One region of the Ciceribacter thiooxidans genome, then DNA from elsewhere that is predicted to be linked to it. Evidence: predicted binding sites of a transcription regulator. Region 1 holds the regulator's gene; the other holds the start of a gene.
What was found. The regulator PhoB, encoded in region 1, activates phosphate uptake and scavenging genes when phosphate is short. The targets are predictions, from matches to a motif close to TGTCATNNANCTGTCAT.
Positions count from the first base shown of each region.

Region 2: H4I97_RS17545 (DUF2794 domain-containing protein) is a predicted target of PhoB. The motif match lies at 3,322-3,338, and genes of this name have one in related genera.

Region 1 is NZ_CP059896.1:3,047,237-3,054,549, reverse strand. Features, by position in the region: gene pstC (phosphate ABC transporter permease subunit PstC) at 1-874, shown strand, start outside; gene pstA (phosphate ABC transporter permease PstA) at 982-2,226, shown strand; gene pstB (phosphate ABC transporter ATP-binding protein PstB) at 2,259-3,047, shown strand; gene phoU (phosphate signaling complex protein PhoU) at 3,094-3,807, shown strand; gene phoB (phosphate regulon transcriptional regulator PhoB) at 3,833-4,516, shown strand; gene H4I97_RS15025 (GcrA family cell cycle regulator) at 4,586-5,110, opposite strand; gene H4I97_RS15020 (aspartate aminotransferase family protein) at 5,533-6,738, shown strand; gene argF (ornithine carbamoyltransferase) at 6,766-7,313, shown strand, end outside.
Region 2 is NZ_CP059896.1:3,547,771-3,555,083, forward strand. Features, by position in the region: gene H4I97_RS17530 (lytic murein transglycosylase) at 1-577, opposite strand, end outside; gene H4I97_RS17535 (aspartate-semialdehyde dehydrogenase) at 742-1,776, opposite strand; gene H4I97_RS17540 (GNAT family N-acetyltransferase) at 2,343-2,900, shown strand; gene H4I97_RS17545 (DUF2794 domain-containing protein) at 2,902-3,297, opposite strand; gene H4I97_RS17550 (DUF1223 domain-containing protein) at 3,552-4,301, opposite strand; partial or broken gene acnA (aconitate hydratase AcnA) at 4,506-7,198, opposite strand.

The DNA.
Region 1 (7,313 bases):
CGTTCGGGCCTTGCTTGTTTCAGCGTCGACGATCGCCATTCTCACGACGATCGGCATTATCGCGTCGCTGTTCTTCGAGACGTACTCTTTCTTCAAGATCTATCCGGCCCGGGACTTCTTCTTTTCCACCGTCTGGAACCCTCAGTTCCGTGGTGGTTCTGACCTTGGCATCCTGCCGCTGCTCTGGGGCACCTTCTACATTTCGCTGGTGGCGCTCGTCGTCGCCGTTCCGCTCGGCCTGATGATCGCGATATATCTCGCTGAATATGCTGGACCGTCCGTGCGCAGCCTGGTCAAGCCTGCCATCGAAGTGCTCGCCGGTATCCCGACGATCGTCTACGGTCTCTTTGCGCTCGTGACCGTCGGACCGTTTCTGCGCGACTGGATCGCGCAGCCCCTTGGGCTTGGAAATTCCTCATCTTCGGTGCTGACGGCTGGCATCGTCATGGGGATCATGATTATCCCCTTCGTGAGCTCCCTGTCCGACGATATTATCAACGCTGTCCCTCAGTCGCTGCGCGACGGTTCCTACGCTCTTGGTGCCACGCAGTCGGAGACAATCAGGCAGGTCGTGTTTCCGGCGGCCCTGCCGGGCATCGTGGGTGCGGTACTCCTGGCCGCGAGCCGCGCGATTGGCGAAACGATGATCGTGGTGCTCGGCGCAGGCGCGACCGCCAGGCTTTCACTCAATCCGTTCGAGGCGATGACGACGGTGACTGTGAAGATCGTCAGCCAGCTGACGGGCGACACCGAATTTGCCAGCCCCGAGACGCTGGTTGCCTTCGCCCTCGGCCTTACCTTGTTTGTCCTGACGCTCGGGCTGAACGTGCTGGCCCTCTACATCGTGCGCAAATACCGGGAGCAGTACGAATGACCGAGATTTCCGCGTTCTCCGCCTCGTCTGCCGAAGCCAGAGGCAAGTCGCTATATGCTGCCGACGAGAGAACCCGCCGGCGCAATGCGGCCGAGGCGCGTTTCCGGATGATGGGACGCATCGCCGTCATCATCGGTATTGTCGCCCTCATCGGGCTGCTGGCGTCGATCCTGTCGAACGGCCTGTCGTCCTTCCAGCAGACATACGTCTCGCTCGACATTTTTCTCGATCCAGCCAAGTTGGACAAGGCGGGCGACCGCAATCCGGAGGCGATCGCCAAGGTATCCACCTTCGGTTATGCGCCGCTGATCCAGAAGGCTCTCCAGGATGCGATGGCCGCGAAAGGTATTGCTGGCGACGGCGTCAATGCAAAGACAGCCGCAGAACTGATCTCCAAGGAAGCCCCGGCCGATCTGCGCAGGTTCGTCCTTGCCGATCCTTCGGCGATCGGCCAGACCGTCCGTTTCGATCTTCTCGCCGCCGGCCGTATCGATGGCTATTACAAGGGCCGCGTGACGATGGAGAGCGCCAAGCTCGACCGGAACATATCGCCCGAGCAGTTGATGCTGGCGGACAAGCTGAAGGAAGCGGGCATTCTGACGACCAACTTTAACTGGTCGTTCTTCACGGCACCGGACGCTTCCGATACGCGTCCGGAAGCCGCCGGTCTCGGTGTCGCCATCATCGGCTCCGCCTATATGATGCTCATCGTTTTCGTACTGTCACTGCCGCTTGGGGTTGCTGCCTCGATCTACCTGGAGGAATTCGCTCCGCAGAACAGGTTCACGGATCTGATCGAGGTGAATATCTCCAATCTTGCGGCGGTGCCTTCGATCGTGTTCGGTATTCTTGGCCTCGCGGTCCTCATCAACTTCGTGGGTTTGCCGCAGTCGGCGCCGATCGTCGGCGGCCTCGTACTGACGCTGATGACGTTGCCGACCATCATCATAGCCACGCGCGCGGCGCTGAAGGCAGTGCCGCCGTCGATCCGCGATGCAGCTCTCGGCGTCGGTGCGTCGAAGATGCAGGCGACCTTCCATCATGTATTGCCTTTGGCGATGCCGGGTATCCTCACAGGAACGATCATCGGTCTGGCTCGCGCCCTCGGGGAGACGGCGCCATTGCTGCTCATCGGCATGGTGGCGTTCGTCCGTGAGTATCCGGCCGGGCCACCAGAAGGCTTCTTCGACCCGGCATCCGCTCTTCCGGTCCAGATCTACAACTGGACGCAACGCGGCGACCCGGCCTTCGTGGAGCGCGCGTCCGGTGCGATCATCGTGCTTCTCGTATTTCTGCTGATGATGAACCTGATCGCGATCATTCTTCGCCGCCGCTTCGAGCGCCGTTGGTAAGAGGGCTGACTATGAGTAACATGCCGACTACAATGACGACCACGACGAAGGCTGCAACGATGAACGACTCGAAGATCTCGGCCCGCAAGGTTCAGGTGTTCTATGGCGACAAGCACGCGATCAAGGACGTTGACATCGAGATACCGCCGCGTTCGGTCACCGCCTTCATCGGACCTTCCGGCTGCGGCAAGTCGACCTTCCTGCGCTGCCTGAACCGCATGAACGACACGATCGCCAACTGCCGCGTCGAAGGACACATCTCCATCGACGGGGAGAACATCTACGATCCCAAGGTGGATCCGGTTCAACTGCGCGCCAAGGTCGGCATGGTGTTTCAGAAGCCGAATCCGTTCCCGAAATCGATCTATGAGAACGTCGCCTACGGCCCGCGCATTCATGGGCTCGCTCGCAAGAAGTCGGACATGGACGACATCGTCGCGTCGGCATTGCAGAAAGCCGGCCTCTGGAATGAAGTGAAGGATCGCCTCGATGCGCCCGGCACCGGGCTTTCGGGTGGCCAGCAGCAACGTCTCTGTATCGCCCGCGCCGTCGCCGTCAGCCCCGAGGTCATCCTGATGGACGAACCTTGTTCGGCACTCGATCCGATCGCGACCGCCAAGGTCGAGGAACTGATCCACGAGCTTCGCGCGAACTACACGATCGTCATCGTGACCCACTCCATGCAGCAGGCGGCGCGTGTGTCGCAGCGCACGGCGATGTTCCATCTCGGTGAGCTCGTCGAAGAAAACGATACCGACAAGATGTTCACCAATCCCGACGATCAGCGCACGCAGGACTACATCATGGGCCGCTTCGGCTGATGCCCTGTCATCGGTCGCGCTGACGCATTCATTCGAGGATCACGACATGTCATCGACACACATCTACTCCGCCTTCGACGAAGAACTGAAATACCTGATGCGCCGCATTTCCGAGATGGGCGGACTTGCCGAACAGATGGTGAGCGACAGCGTCCGGGCATTGGTCCAGGGCGACTCCGCGCTTGCGCACAAGGTCATCTCCGACGACGTCATCATGGACGCAGCAGAGCGCGAAATCGGCGACAAGGCTGTCATTACCATCGCCCGTCGTCAGCCCGTCGCCAGTGACCTTCGCGAGATCATCGGAGCGCTCAAGATCGCCAGCGACCTCGAACGGGTCGGCGATCTCGGCAAGAACAACGCCAAGCGCGCCATGGCGGTCCAGAGCGCCGGTATTCCACGCAAGCTGGCTCGCGGGATCGAACATCTCTCCGAGCTCGCGCTCGTTCAGCTGAAGGAAGTTCTCGACGTCTACTCGACCCGATCGGCGGAAAAGGCGAAATCGGTTCGTGACCGCGACGATGAGATCGATGCCGTCTACACGTCCCTGTTCAGGGAGCTGTTGACCTACATGATGGAAGATCCCCGCAACATCACCAGCTGCACGCATCTCCTCTTCTGTGCCAAGAACCTGGAGCGGATCGGCGATCATGCCACCAATATCGCCGAAACCATCTACTACATGACGACCGGGGCCCAGCCGGAAGGCGAGCGACCGAAGGAAGACCTGACGACGGATGTCGGCGTGGTCACCGAGTGATGCCGCTGCGGAGGATGAGCAAGCGATGCAGCCAAGAATAGTGGTGGTCGAAGACGAAGAGGCGCTGAGCGTACTCCTTCGTTACAATCTGGAAGCCGAAGGCTACGAGGTGGAGACGATTCCGCGCGGCGACGAGGCGGAACTGCGTCTCCAGGAAAGGGTTCCCGATCTCCTGCTGCTGGACTGGATGCTGCCGGGCGTCTCCGGGATTGAACTCTGCCGCAGGCTGCGGATGCGGCCGGAAACCGAACGCCTGCCGGTCATCATGCTGACGGCGCGCGGCGAGGAGAGCGAGCGGGTGCGCGGTCTCGCCACGGGGGCTGATGACTACGTCGTCAAGCCGTTTTCCACGCCGGAACTGATGGCGCGCGTCAAGGCGATGCTGCGGCGCGCGCGTCCCGAGGTGCTCTCGAGTGTCCTTCGCTGCGGCGACATCGAGCTTGACCGGGAGACGCACCGCGTTCATCGCAAGAGCCGCGAGGTTCGCCTCGGCCCGACCGAATTCCGGTTGCTGGAGTTCCTGATGTCGTCGCCCGGCCGCGTCTTCTCCCGATCGCAGCTTCTGGACGGCGTATGGGGGCACGACATCTATGTCGACGAACGCACCGTCGATGTCCATGTCGGACGCCTGCGCAAGGCGCTCAACTTTTCCAACATGCAGGACGTCATCCGCACCGTGCGCGGGGCAGGCTACTCGATGGAGGCCTGAGGTCCTGTCGTCTCATGTATAAAAAAACGGGCCCGCGGGGCCCGTTTTCTCTGCTGTGTCGGCGAAAGCTTACCGTTCCGCCTTGCGACGCTCGGAAACCGGCTGGTAGGCGAGCTTCGCGTGATAGCTGCAATAGGGTGAGGAATCGAGAGACTCGCAGCCGCAGAAGTGGAACTCGTCGCTCATCGGATCGCCGATCGGCCACTTGCAGGTACGCTCCGTGAGTTCCGTCAGGCCGAGGCGGCGGGAAATCGGAATCACGACGTTGGAGGAGGTTACGGCGCGGACCTCTTGGATGAGACCGATCTGGCCCTCTTCCTTCAGTATGGCGCCGCCTGCCGGCCGGGCGTTTGCACGGGTGGGAACGCGTGCAGCAAAGCCCGACGGACGAGGGGTCGGTGCCGGGCGTTTCGGCGTACGCGCCGGTGCCGTGCCGCCGCCGGACTTTGCGCGTCCCGGCAGGTTCAGACGGTGGACCTTGCCGATCACGGCATTCCTGCTGACTCCGCCGAGTTGCGCGGCGATCTGGCTTGCGCTCAGGCCTTCAGCCCAAAGCCTTTTCAGTTTTTCGACGCGCTCATCTGTCCAATTCATGCCATTATCTCCGCCGTCGCGATTTTGATGGCAGAATCCGTCACCGTTGCTTCGAACGAATCCGAAACAAAACTTCCTCGATACTTTCGGTGACTATTTCTGCCGCATGCAATCTTTTAATGTAAATTTAACCTAGTGTGGCGCTGACTCCGTGACAAGAGTCGGACGAATCAACGGGAATCGATTTTCAAGTTTTCCCCAACTTGCTGGTTGGCGTTGGCGCAAAAAATCAAAGCTGTGAAAGTCGTCCCGGCGTGACAAAAAACCTTTGCCTGTCGCAGTTTTGTTGACAGCGCAACGGGAAATGCCGATAGTGCCAGCCGCCGCCGAAAGGCGGCATTTTTGATTTTTTCGGGGATTTTTCTCCGGGAAATCGGATGATCGTTCTTGACATCTATCGGTTGCGAAGGAGCTGTTCCGCCATGGCTGAAGCCACGCCGCTTTACGAAACCTACCTGCGCGCGCCTTTGCGTTTCGAGCGCGGCGAAGGGGTTTGGCTGATTGCGGAGAATGGTGAGCGATATCTCGATTTCGCGGCCGGTGTTGCAGTGAATGCGCTCGGTCATGCGCATCCGCATCTCGTCGAGGCCCTGAAGGCGCAGGCCGGAAAGGTCTGGCACCTGTCGAACCTCTATGAGGTGCCGGGCCAGGAGACTCTGGGTGAACGGCTGACGAACGCGACCTTCGCCGACAAGGTGTTCTTCACCAATTCGGGCGCCGAGGCGCTGGAATGCGCGATCAAGACCGCGCGCCGCTATCATTTCTCGAAGGGGCACCCGGAGAAGTTCCACATCATTACCTTCGAGGGTGCCTTCCATGGCCGCACGCTGGCGACGATCGCTGCGGGAGGGCAGGCGAAGTACCTTGAAGGTTTCGGACCCAAGGCACCGGGCTTCGACCAGGTGCCGTTCGGCGATATCGAGGCGGTGAAGGCGGCGATCACCGATAATACGGCTGCAATCCTCATCGAGCCGGTGCAGGGTGAAGGCGGCATTCGTACGGCGTCCAATGAGTTCCTGCGGGCGCTTCGCCAGATCTGCGACGAAAAGGGGCTTCTCCTGATCCTCGACGAAGTCCAGTCGGGCGTCGGGCGCACAGGCAAGCTCTTCGCCCATGAATGGGCCGGCATCACGCCCGATATCATGGCCGTCGCCAAGGGTATCGGTGGCGGCTTTCCTCTGGGTGCCTGTCTTGCCACGGCGGAGGCTGCGTCCGGCATGAAAGCCGGAACGCACGGCTCGACCTACGGCGGCAATCCGTTGGCGATGGCCGTCGGCAACGCCGTGCTCGACGTTGTTCTTGCAGATGGTTTTCTGGAGCACGTGCGAGATGTGGCGCTGGTCTTCCGGCAGGGGCTCGCAGCGCTTCACGACCGCTTCCCCGACGTCATCGAGGATATCCGTGGCGAGGGCCTGATGCTCGGCATCAAGGCGAAGGTACCGAACGCAGAACTGCTGCAGGCCATGCGGGACGAGCACATTCTCAGCGTTCCGGCTGGCGACAATGTCATTCGCCTGCTGCCGCCGCTGATCACGACAGCGGAAGAAGCGCGCGAGGGGCTTTCGCGGATCGAGCGCGCGGCCGAACGGGTGCACGGCGCCCACGAAAAGCAGGCGGCACAAGCCTAAGCAGCAGAAATTCAGACAGGTTTTCCCATGGTATCTCCGAAGCATTTCCTCGACCTCTCGGCCGTTTCGTCCCACGATTTGCGCACCATCATGGATGACGCCCGTGTGCGGAAGCAGGCGACCAAATCCGGAACGGCGGACAAGCCGCTTGCCGGCAAGATGCTTGCGATGATCTTCGAAAAGCCGTCCACCCGCACGCGTGTGTCTTTCGACGTCGGTATGCGCCAGCTCGGTGGCGAGACCCTCTTCCTTTCCGGCACGGAAATGCAGCTCGGCCGTGCCGAAACGATCGGCGACACCGCAAAGGTCCTTTCGCGCTTCGTGGATGCGATCATGATCCGCACGACCGATCATTCGCGTCTCCTGGAGATGGCGGAGCACGCGACGGTTCCCGTCATCAACGCGCTGACCGACAGCACGCATCCCTGCCAGATCATGGCCGACATCATGACCTTCGAGGAGCATCGCGGTCCGGTGAAGGGCAAGACGCTCGCCTGGACCGGAGACGGCAACAATGTCCTGCATTCGCTCGTGGAAGGAGCCGCCCGCTTCGGCTACCGGATGAACATGGCCGT
Region 2 (7,313 bases), 500 kb from region 1:
GTGTCTGGCCGATTTCGCCGTGGGCGGCACCTCTGGCATTGAGGGCCAAAGACTTGCGTCCGACGAGCTGGAGTGCGGCATAAAGCTGATCGGTGAAGTAGTCGGTTCTGCGGCAGTCATAGGCAAGGGTGGCGACGGCAGAGAGCGTGTGCTCGTTGCCCATATATCCCCCGAAGCCAGTCTCCATACCCCAGATGGCGATCAGTGGACCAGCGGGAACCCCGTATCTGCTCTCGATCCTGGAAAACAACGAAGCATTGTTCTTTTTCATCGCCTTGCCGCGGGAAATAATAACCGCACCGCCGCGCTTTTTCATGAACTGGTCAAAAGAAAGCTTGAAGCTCTTCTGCCCGCGGTCCGCACGAATGGTGTTGGTATTATACGAGACCGTCGCGAAAACCTGGTCCAGCAACCTTGCACTTACACCTTGTGCGGCCGCTTCCTGCTTGAAGTCCTGAATCCAGTCAGAGAACCCTGCGGATGTCTTGCCGCATTGAGCTGCGCTGGCGGTGCTGATCGTTGCGCCACCCATAACCATTGCCAGAAAAGCGGCCGTGGCAAACTTTGAGAATTGCATGGAGACCTCGTGTTCCGCGCCCTGAACCTTGCCGGCGAACATGCCAGCCAGCATTGATTCTGTCACGCGGTAGTTTCAGACTTGTTGGTTACTTGAGAGTGCGGCCTTCGGTGAAGGTTTTGTGCCCCGCCGCCTGCTGGTGCCGGCGGCGGGGCGAACGACCACTATTTTTCTGCGTTCTTTGGCTTTATCAGGCCTCGATTGACGAGCAGTTCTGCGATCTGCACCGCGTTGAGTGCTGCGCCCTTGCGGAGATTGTCGGACACGACCCACATGTTGAGGCCATTCTCGACCGTCGCGTCCTCGCGAATACGGGAGATATAAGTCGCATCTTCGCCGGCACACTCGACCGGCGTGACGTAACCGCCGTTCTCGTGCTTGTCGACAACGAGGCAGCCGGGGGCTTCGCGAAGGATGTCGCGGGCCTGATCGGCCGTGATTTCGTTCTCGAACTCGATGTTCACCGACTCCGAATGTCCGATGAACACGGGGACGCGGACCGCGGTGCAAGTGACCTTGATCGCGGGATCAAGCATCTTCTTGGTTTCGGCGAGAACCTTCCATTCTTCCTTGGTGTAGCCGTCTTCCATGAAAACGTCGATGTGCGGAATGACGTTGAAGGCAATGCGCTTCGTGAATTTCTTCGCTTCGATCGGATCGGCGACGAAAACGGCGCGGGTCTGGCTGAAGAGTTCGTCCATTCCCTCCTTGCCGGCGCCCGATACCGACTGGTAGGTGGATACGACCACTCGCTTTATCTTTGCCGCGTCGTGAAGTGGCTTCAGGGCGACCACCAGCTGGGCGGTCGAGCAGTTCGGATTCGCAATGATGTTACGCTTCTTGAAATCGACAACGGCGTCCGGGTTTACTTCCGGTACAATCAGCGGAACATCGGCGTCGTAGCGCCATGCAGACGAGTTGTCGATGACAACGCAGCCCTGGGCTCCGATCTTCGGCGACCATTTCTGCGAAATCGTCCCGCCTGCCGACATGAGGCAGATATCCGTGTCGGAGAAATCGTAGTTCTCGAGGTTCTGTACCTTCAGCGTCTTATCGCCAAAGGATACCTCCGTGCCCTGCGAGCGGGCCGATGCGAGTGCAACAACCTCGTCCGCCGGAAATCCGCGCTCAGCGAGAATGCCGAGCATTTCTCGCCCCACATTGCCGGTGGCACCTACAACTGCAATCTTGAAACCCATGTTTCCTGCTCTCTTTCTTTCTCTCCACGACTGGTGAGGGGAAACATGCGGCAATCGCCTTGTTTCCGTGTCCCCGGCCTTGCCGGGGAGAGAGCGGAGGCCAGAGACGTCAGACGGTTTTCGTCGTCGTTTTGGCCTTGGTTGCGGATGAACGGGAGGCAAATGCACTCTGCCCGGCCATTTGGGCCAGGTCGGACGCCGCAAGAATTTGCAGACTGTGACGGTGCATGAGTGAATCCCTTTTCCGGCCGAGCTATTAAGGCGTTTTTTGGCGGAGTCAAGTGGAAGAGCAAGACCTTTGCGATAAGACGACCATCGGACGCCGAACATGCAAACTTGTGGCTCGGTCCGGGAAGCCTGTGTGTCATCGGCATAATCTTCCTTCGGGAAACGAAGGACAGGACATCCACACATAAGCGTTTTTTGTCTAGGATGAGTTAGCCTGTTCAACGAAGGCACGGTGAAGAACTGCCTGGCCCCTTCCTTGTCTGCCCTAAGACCGATCTTGCGGCACGGTGATGTTTGTGAAAGATGGGGTATTGCTTCCCCTTTCCGGCGTTCCAGTCATGTCTTTCATTCTGCGTGAAACCGAGTCGACGGATCTCTCATCGATAGCTGCGATCTATGCCGACGCTGTGCTCACTGGCACCGCCAGCTACGAACTTGTTCCGCCGACAGCGGAGGAAATGGCCTCGCGCTTCGCCGCGATAACCGGGCAGGGATACCCGCATATCGCCGCCACCGATCAGGTGGGCACGGTTCTCGGATACGCGTATGCGTCCGCGTTCCGCACCCGGCCCGCATACCGGTGGCTCGTCGAGGATTCGATCTATCTGGCGCCGGAAGCTCAAGGCCGGGGGATCGGCAAAGCGTTGTTGAGAGAACTGATCGGGCGCTGCACGGCACTCGGCTTCCGACAAATGGTCGCTGTCATTGGCGGTGCGAGTCCCGCCTCTGTTCGCCTCCATGCCGTGTGCGGTTTCCAAATGACAGGCACACTGATCGGGACAGGCTTCAAGCACGGTCGGTGGCTCGACACCGTTCTCATGCAACTGCCTCTTGGTGAAGGCAATGCAACGGCGCCGGACGAGATGTCTTACCCGGGATCTCTGTTTTCAGGCTAGCCTATTCGACCAGCTTCAGTTTCTTGTCGAAGATCTTGAGAACCTGTGCCAGTTCGTGTCCGCGCTTGAGCACCCGGCCGCTGGTGTGAATCACCGAATAGGCGCCCTGTTTGGCGGCAAGCTTCGGATCTTTTTCGATGCGATAAAGTGGCAGTTCGCCGGACCTCTTGAACACTGAGAAGACGGCCCTGTCCTTCAGATGGTCGATCGCGTAGTCACGCCATTCGCCCTCGCCCACCATGCGTCCATAAATCCAGAGGATTGAATCGAGCTCTTTGCGGTGGAAGGTGACCGGAAGCGGATCACGGCTCTGGCGGTAGTCCTGTAGGCTGACGATAGGCGCCGAATGGCTTGCCTGCGGTGAGTCCGTGCGCGGCGAATCCGGCTGATCGCTCATCAAGACTTCCCCGAGTTCTCGGTTGTGACAGATGGGTGACAGTTTGCCTCAGGCAGCACAAAAAGCAAGCCTGTGTGCAAATAAGTGAAGCACACTGCCTTTCTTTCCATCGCCGCATTTTGGTCAAAACAGCGCCCCATTTGCAACCGAAGCTGGCGTTACTGAGTTGGCGCGCCGCGCCAAAGGTCCGGTCTGTCGCATTGACCCCTTACCCCCAGCCCCCAATGCTTCTAGGCCGGACCACCCCTCAGGGGCTAGGTGCCATCGTTGCCGATGATCATCGTCGCGCCGAGAATGGCGGACGGCTCTCCTTCATCACTCGAAGTCTGAAGTAGGACGGCGCAACCGTCGTTACTGTCCTTTGCCATGACTTTGGCCGGCAGCACGAGGTGCAGTTCGTTTCCCTCCCACATTCCGACCGTCTGAACGTCGGTGACGCTGTTCCAATAGGCGACTTTCTTACCGACGTTCTCGCCTTTCAGAACATCGACGATCTCCTTCCGGCGGAAGTAGACAATGACGACGTCTGCCTTTCCCTGCCCTCTGCCGACAGTAATCGTCAATTCTTCGTTCTTGCGCGCTGCGCGGACGGCCACCGAAAGACCGAGCCCCTGTTGCCGCATTCCGTCCAGCTTGCGCGTAACCTCGTCCGCATCAGTACCTTTCAGATGATCGCGGCCATTGAGAACGGCTTGCGGCGTGTAGACGCCGCTACGTCCCAGACTGCGGGCATAAGCGTATTGGCGTCCGGTATTTTCAGGCGTGGCCAGCGTATCGTTCCAGCCGAGATAATTCCAGTAGTCGACGTGATAGGCGAGCGCTACGATATCGCCCTTCCGCACGAGTTTCTCGAACGCTTCGTCGGCCGGGGGGCAGGAACTGCAGCCCTGCGAGGTGAAGAGCTCAATAACTCCTCGGGGCACTACGGCGTCCTGGGCCTCTGCGGAGGTGCCGGTAAAAGTCAGGCAAACCAGGACACAGCGGGCGAACACAATCGAGGTCATTCCATCGAACCCGTTTACTCGGTGGCTTGTGCGGCTCGCGCGTTGTCGCGAGCCGACAGCCGACAAATAGTCACACGCCAGCAATACTCGTTCATGCTTTCAACGAGAAGTCACGATGGGGTGAGGCCCTTGTTTGTGATCACAGGGCAAGAAAATACCGCCGGGAACATGTCCCGGCGGCTCGTATTCTCATGCGAGCGGAAGTCAGGCGGCCAGATCGCGCAGAACAGTCTGCAGGATGCCGCCGTTGTTCACATAGGTGACCTCGTCGAGCGTATCGATACGGCAGATGAGAGGGATGTCCTTCACCGTGCCGTCCGAGTAGGAGACCTTGGCGATCTTCTTCTCGCGCGGTTTGATCTCCCCGTCGAGGCCCTCGATGGTCACCAGCTCATCGCCCTTCAGGTTGAGGCTCTGCCAGGTGGTACCATCCTCGAAGACGAACGGTATGACGCCCATGCCGACCAGGTTCGAACGGTGGATGCGTTCGAACGACTGGGCAATGACCGCGCGGACTCCGAGCAGGTTGGTGCCCTTGGCAGCCCAGTCGCGGGAGGAGCCGTTGCCGTACTCGACACCGGCGAAGATGACGAGCGGAACGCCTTCGGCCTTGTACATCATGGCGGCGTCGTAGATCGACATCTCTTCCTTGGACGGATAGTGGATGGTGTAGCCACCTTCCTTGCCGTTCGGGCCGAGCATGTGGTTGCGGATGCGGATGTTGGCGAACGTGCCGCGCATCATCACTTCGTGGTTACCACGACGCGTGCCGTACTGGTTGAAGTCGGCAACGCCGACGCCATTCTCCATAAGGTATGCACCGGCCGGCGAGGCGGCCTTGATCGAACCGGCCGGCGAAATGTGGTCGGTGGTGATCTTGTCGCCGAAGAGGCCGAGCACGCGGGCGCCCACGATGTTCGACACGCCGGAACCGGTCTTGCCCATGCCGACGAAGTAGGGCGGGTTCTGCACGTAGGTCGACTTGTCGTCCCAGGCGTAGGTCTGACCAGCGGGAACCTGCACGGCCTGCCAGTTTTCGTCGCCCTTGAACACGTCCGCATACTTCGACTCGAAAAGTTCACGGGTCACGTACTTGGCGATGAATTCCTGGATCTCGTGCGAGGTCGGCCAGATGTCCTTCAGGTAGACCGGGTTGCCGTTCTGGTCTTCGCCCAGCGGTTCCTTGGTCAGGTCCTTCTGCACCGTACCGGCGAGCGCGTAAGCGACGACGAGCGGCGGAGAGGCGAGGTAGTTGGCCTGGACGTCCGGCGAGATGCGGCCCTCGAAGTTGCGGTTGCCCGAGAGTACACCCGCGGTGATCAGGCCTTTGTCGTTGATCGTCTTCGAGATCGGGCCCGGCAGAGGGCCGGAGTTGCCGATGCAGGTCGTGCAGCCGTAGCCGACGAGATTGAAGCCAAGCTTGTCGAGATCGGCCTGCAGGCCGGACTTGGCGAGGTATTCGCCAACGACCTGCGATCCGGGTGCGAGCGAGGTCTTGACCCACGGCTTGGACTTGAGGCCCTTGGCGGCTGCGTTACGGGCGAGAAGACCGGCAGCGATCAGTACACTCGGGTTCGAGGTATTCGTGCACGATGTAATGGCGGCGATGCAGACGTCACCATGTCCGAGATCGAAGCTTTCACCTTCAACCGGGTAGCGGGCGTCGATCTGACCGGGCTTCTTGTAGTCGCCTTCGAGGGCGGTTGCGAAGTTCGGGGCGATGGTTTCGAGCGGCAGGCGGCCTTCCGGACGCTTCGGGCCGGCCATCGAGGGGACGACGTCGCCGAGGTCGAGTTCGAGTGTGTCGGTGAAGACGAGATCGGAACCGTCACCTTCGCGCCACATGCCCTGTGCCTTCGAATAGGCTTCGACGAGGGCGATGCGATCCTTGCTGCGACCCGACATGTCGAGATAACCGAGCGTTGCCGAGTCGACCGGGAAGAAGCCGCAGGTCGCACCGTATTCCGGGCCCATGTTGCCGATGGTCGCGCGATCGGCGACGGGCAGCGTATCGAGGCCGGGACCGAAGAACTCCACGAACTTCGAGACGACACCCTTCTTGCGCAGCATCTGTACGACTGTCAGCACGAGATCGGTGGCGGTGACACCTTCCTTCAGTGTGCCGGTCAGCTTGAAGCCGATGACCTCAGGCAGAAGCATGGACACCGGCTGGCCGAGCATGGCGGCTTCGGCTTCGATACCACCGACGCCCCAGCCCAGCACGCCGAGACCGTTGATCATCGTGGTGTGGCTGTCCGTCCCGACGCAGGTGTCCGGATAGGCGATCGTTTCGCCATCCTCTTCCTTCGTCCAGACGGTCTGGCCGAGATATTCGAAATTCACCTGGTGACAGATGCCCGTACCCGGGGAACGACGCGGAAGTTCTTGAAGGCCTGCTGGCCCCACTTCAGGAAGCGGTAGCGCTCCCCGTTGCGCAGATATTCGAGCTCGACGTTTTTCGCGAAGGCCTGGGGCGTGCCGAATTCGTCGACGATAACCGAGTGGTCGATGACGAGGTCGACCGGAACGAGGGGATTGATCTTCTCCGGATCGCCGCCGAGCGCCTTGATCCCGTCACGCATCGCGGCGAGGTCGACGACCGCCGGAACGCCGGTGAAGTCCTGCATCAGGACGCGCGCCGGGCGGTAAGCAATCTCGGCTTCGGTCAGGCCCTTGTTGGTGAGCCAGGCGGCGACACTTTCGATGTCGGCTTTGGTGACCGAACGTCCGTCTTCGTTGCGCAGCAGGTTCTCAAGAAGCACCTTCATCGAGTAAGGGAGCTTCGAGACGCCTGCGAGGCCGTTCGCTTCCGCCTTGGGAAGGCTGTAATAGACGTAATCCTTGCCATTCACGGTAATCGTGGACCGGCAATTGAAACTGTCGAGTGATTTGGACACGGACATGAACCCCGCTTATTCTGATAGCCAACACATTCGTGCGGACGCCTATGCACTTCATGCACATCAGGATGCGGGTACGGCCATTTCCGCTGTCCGCACGTGAAAGTCGCGA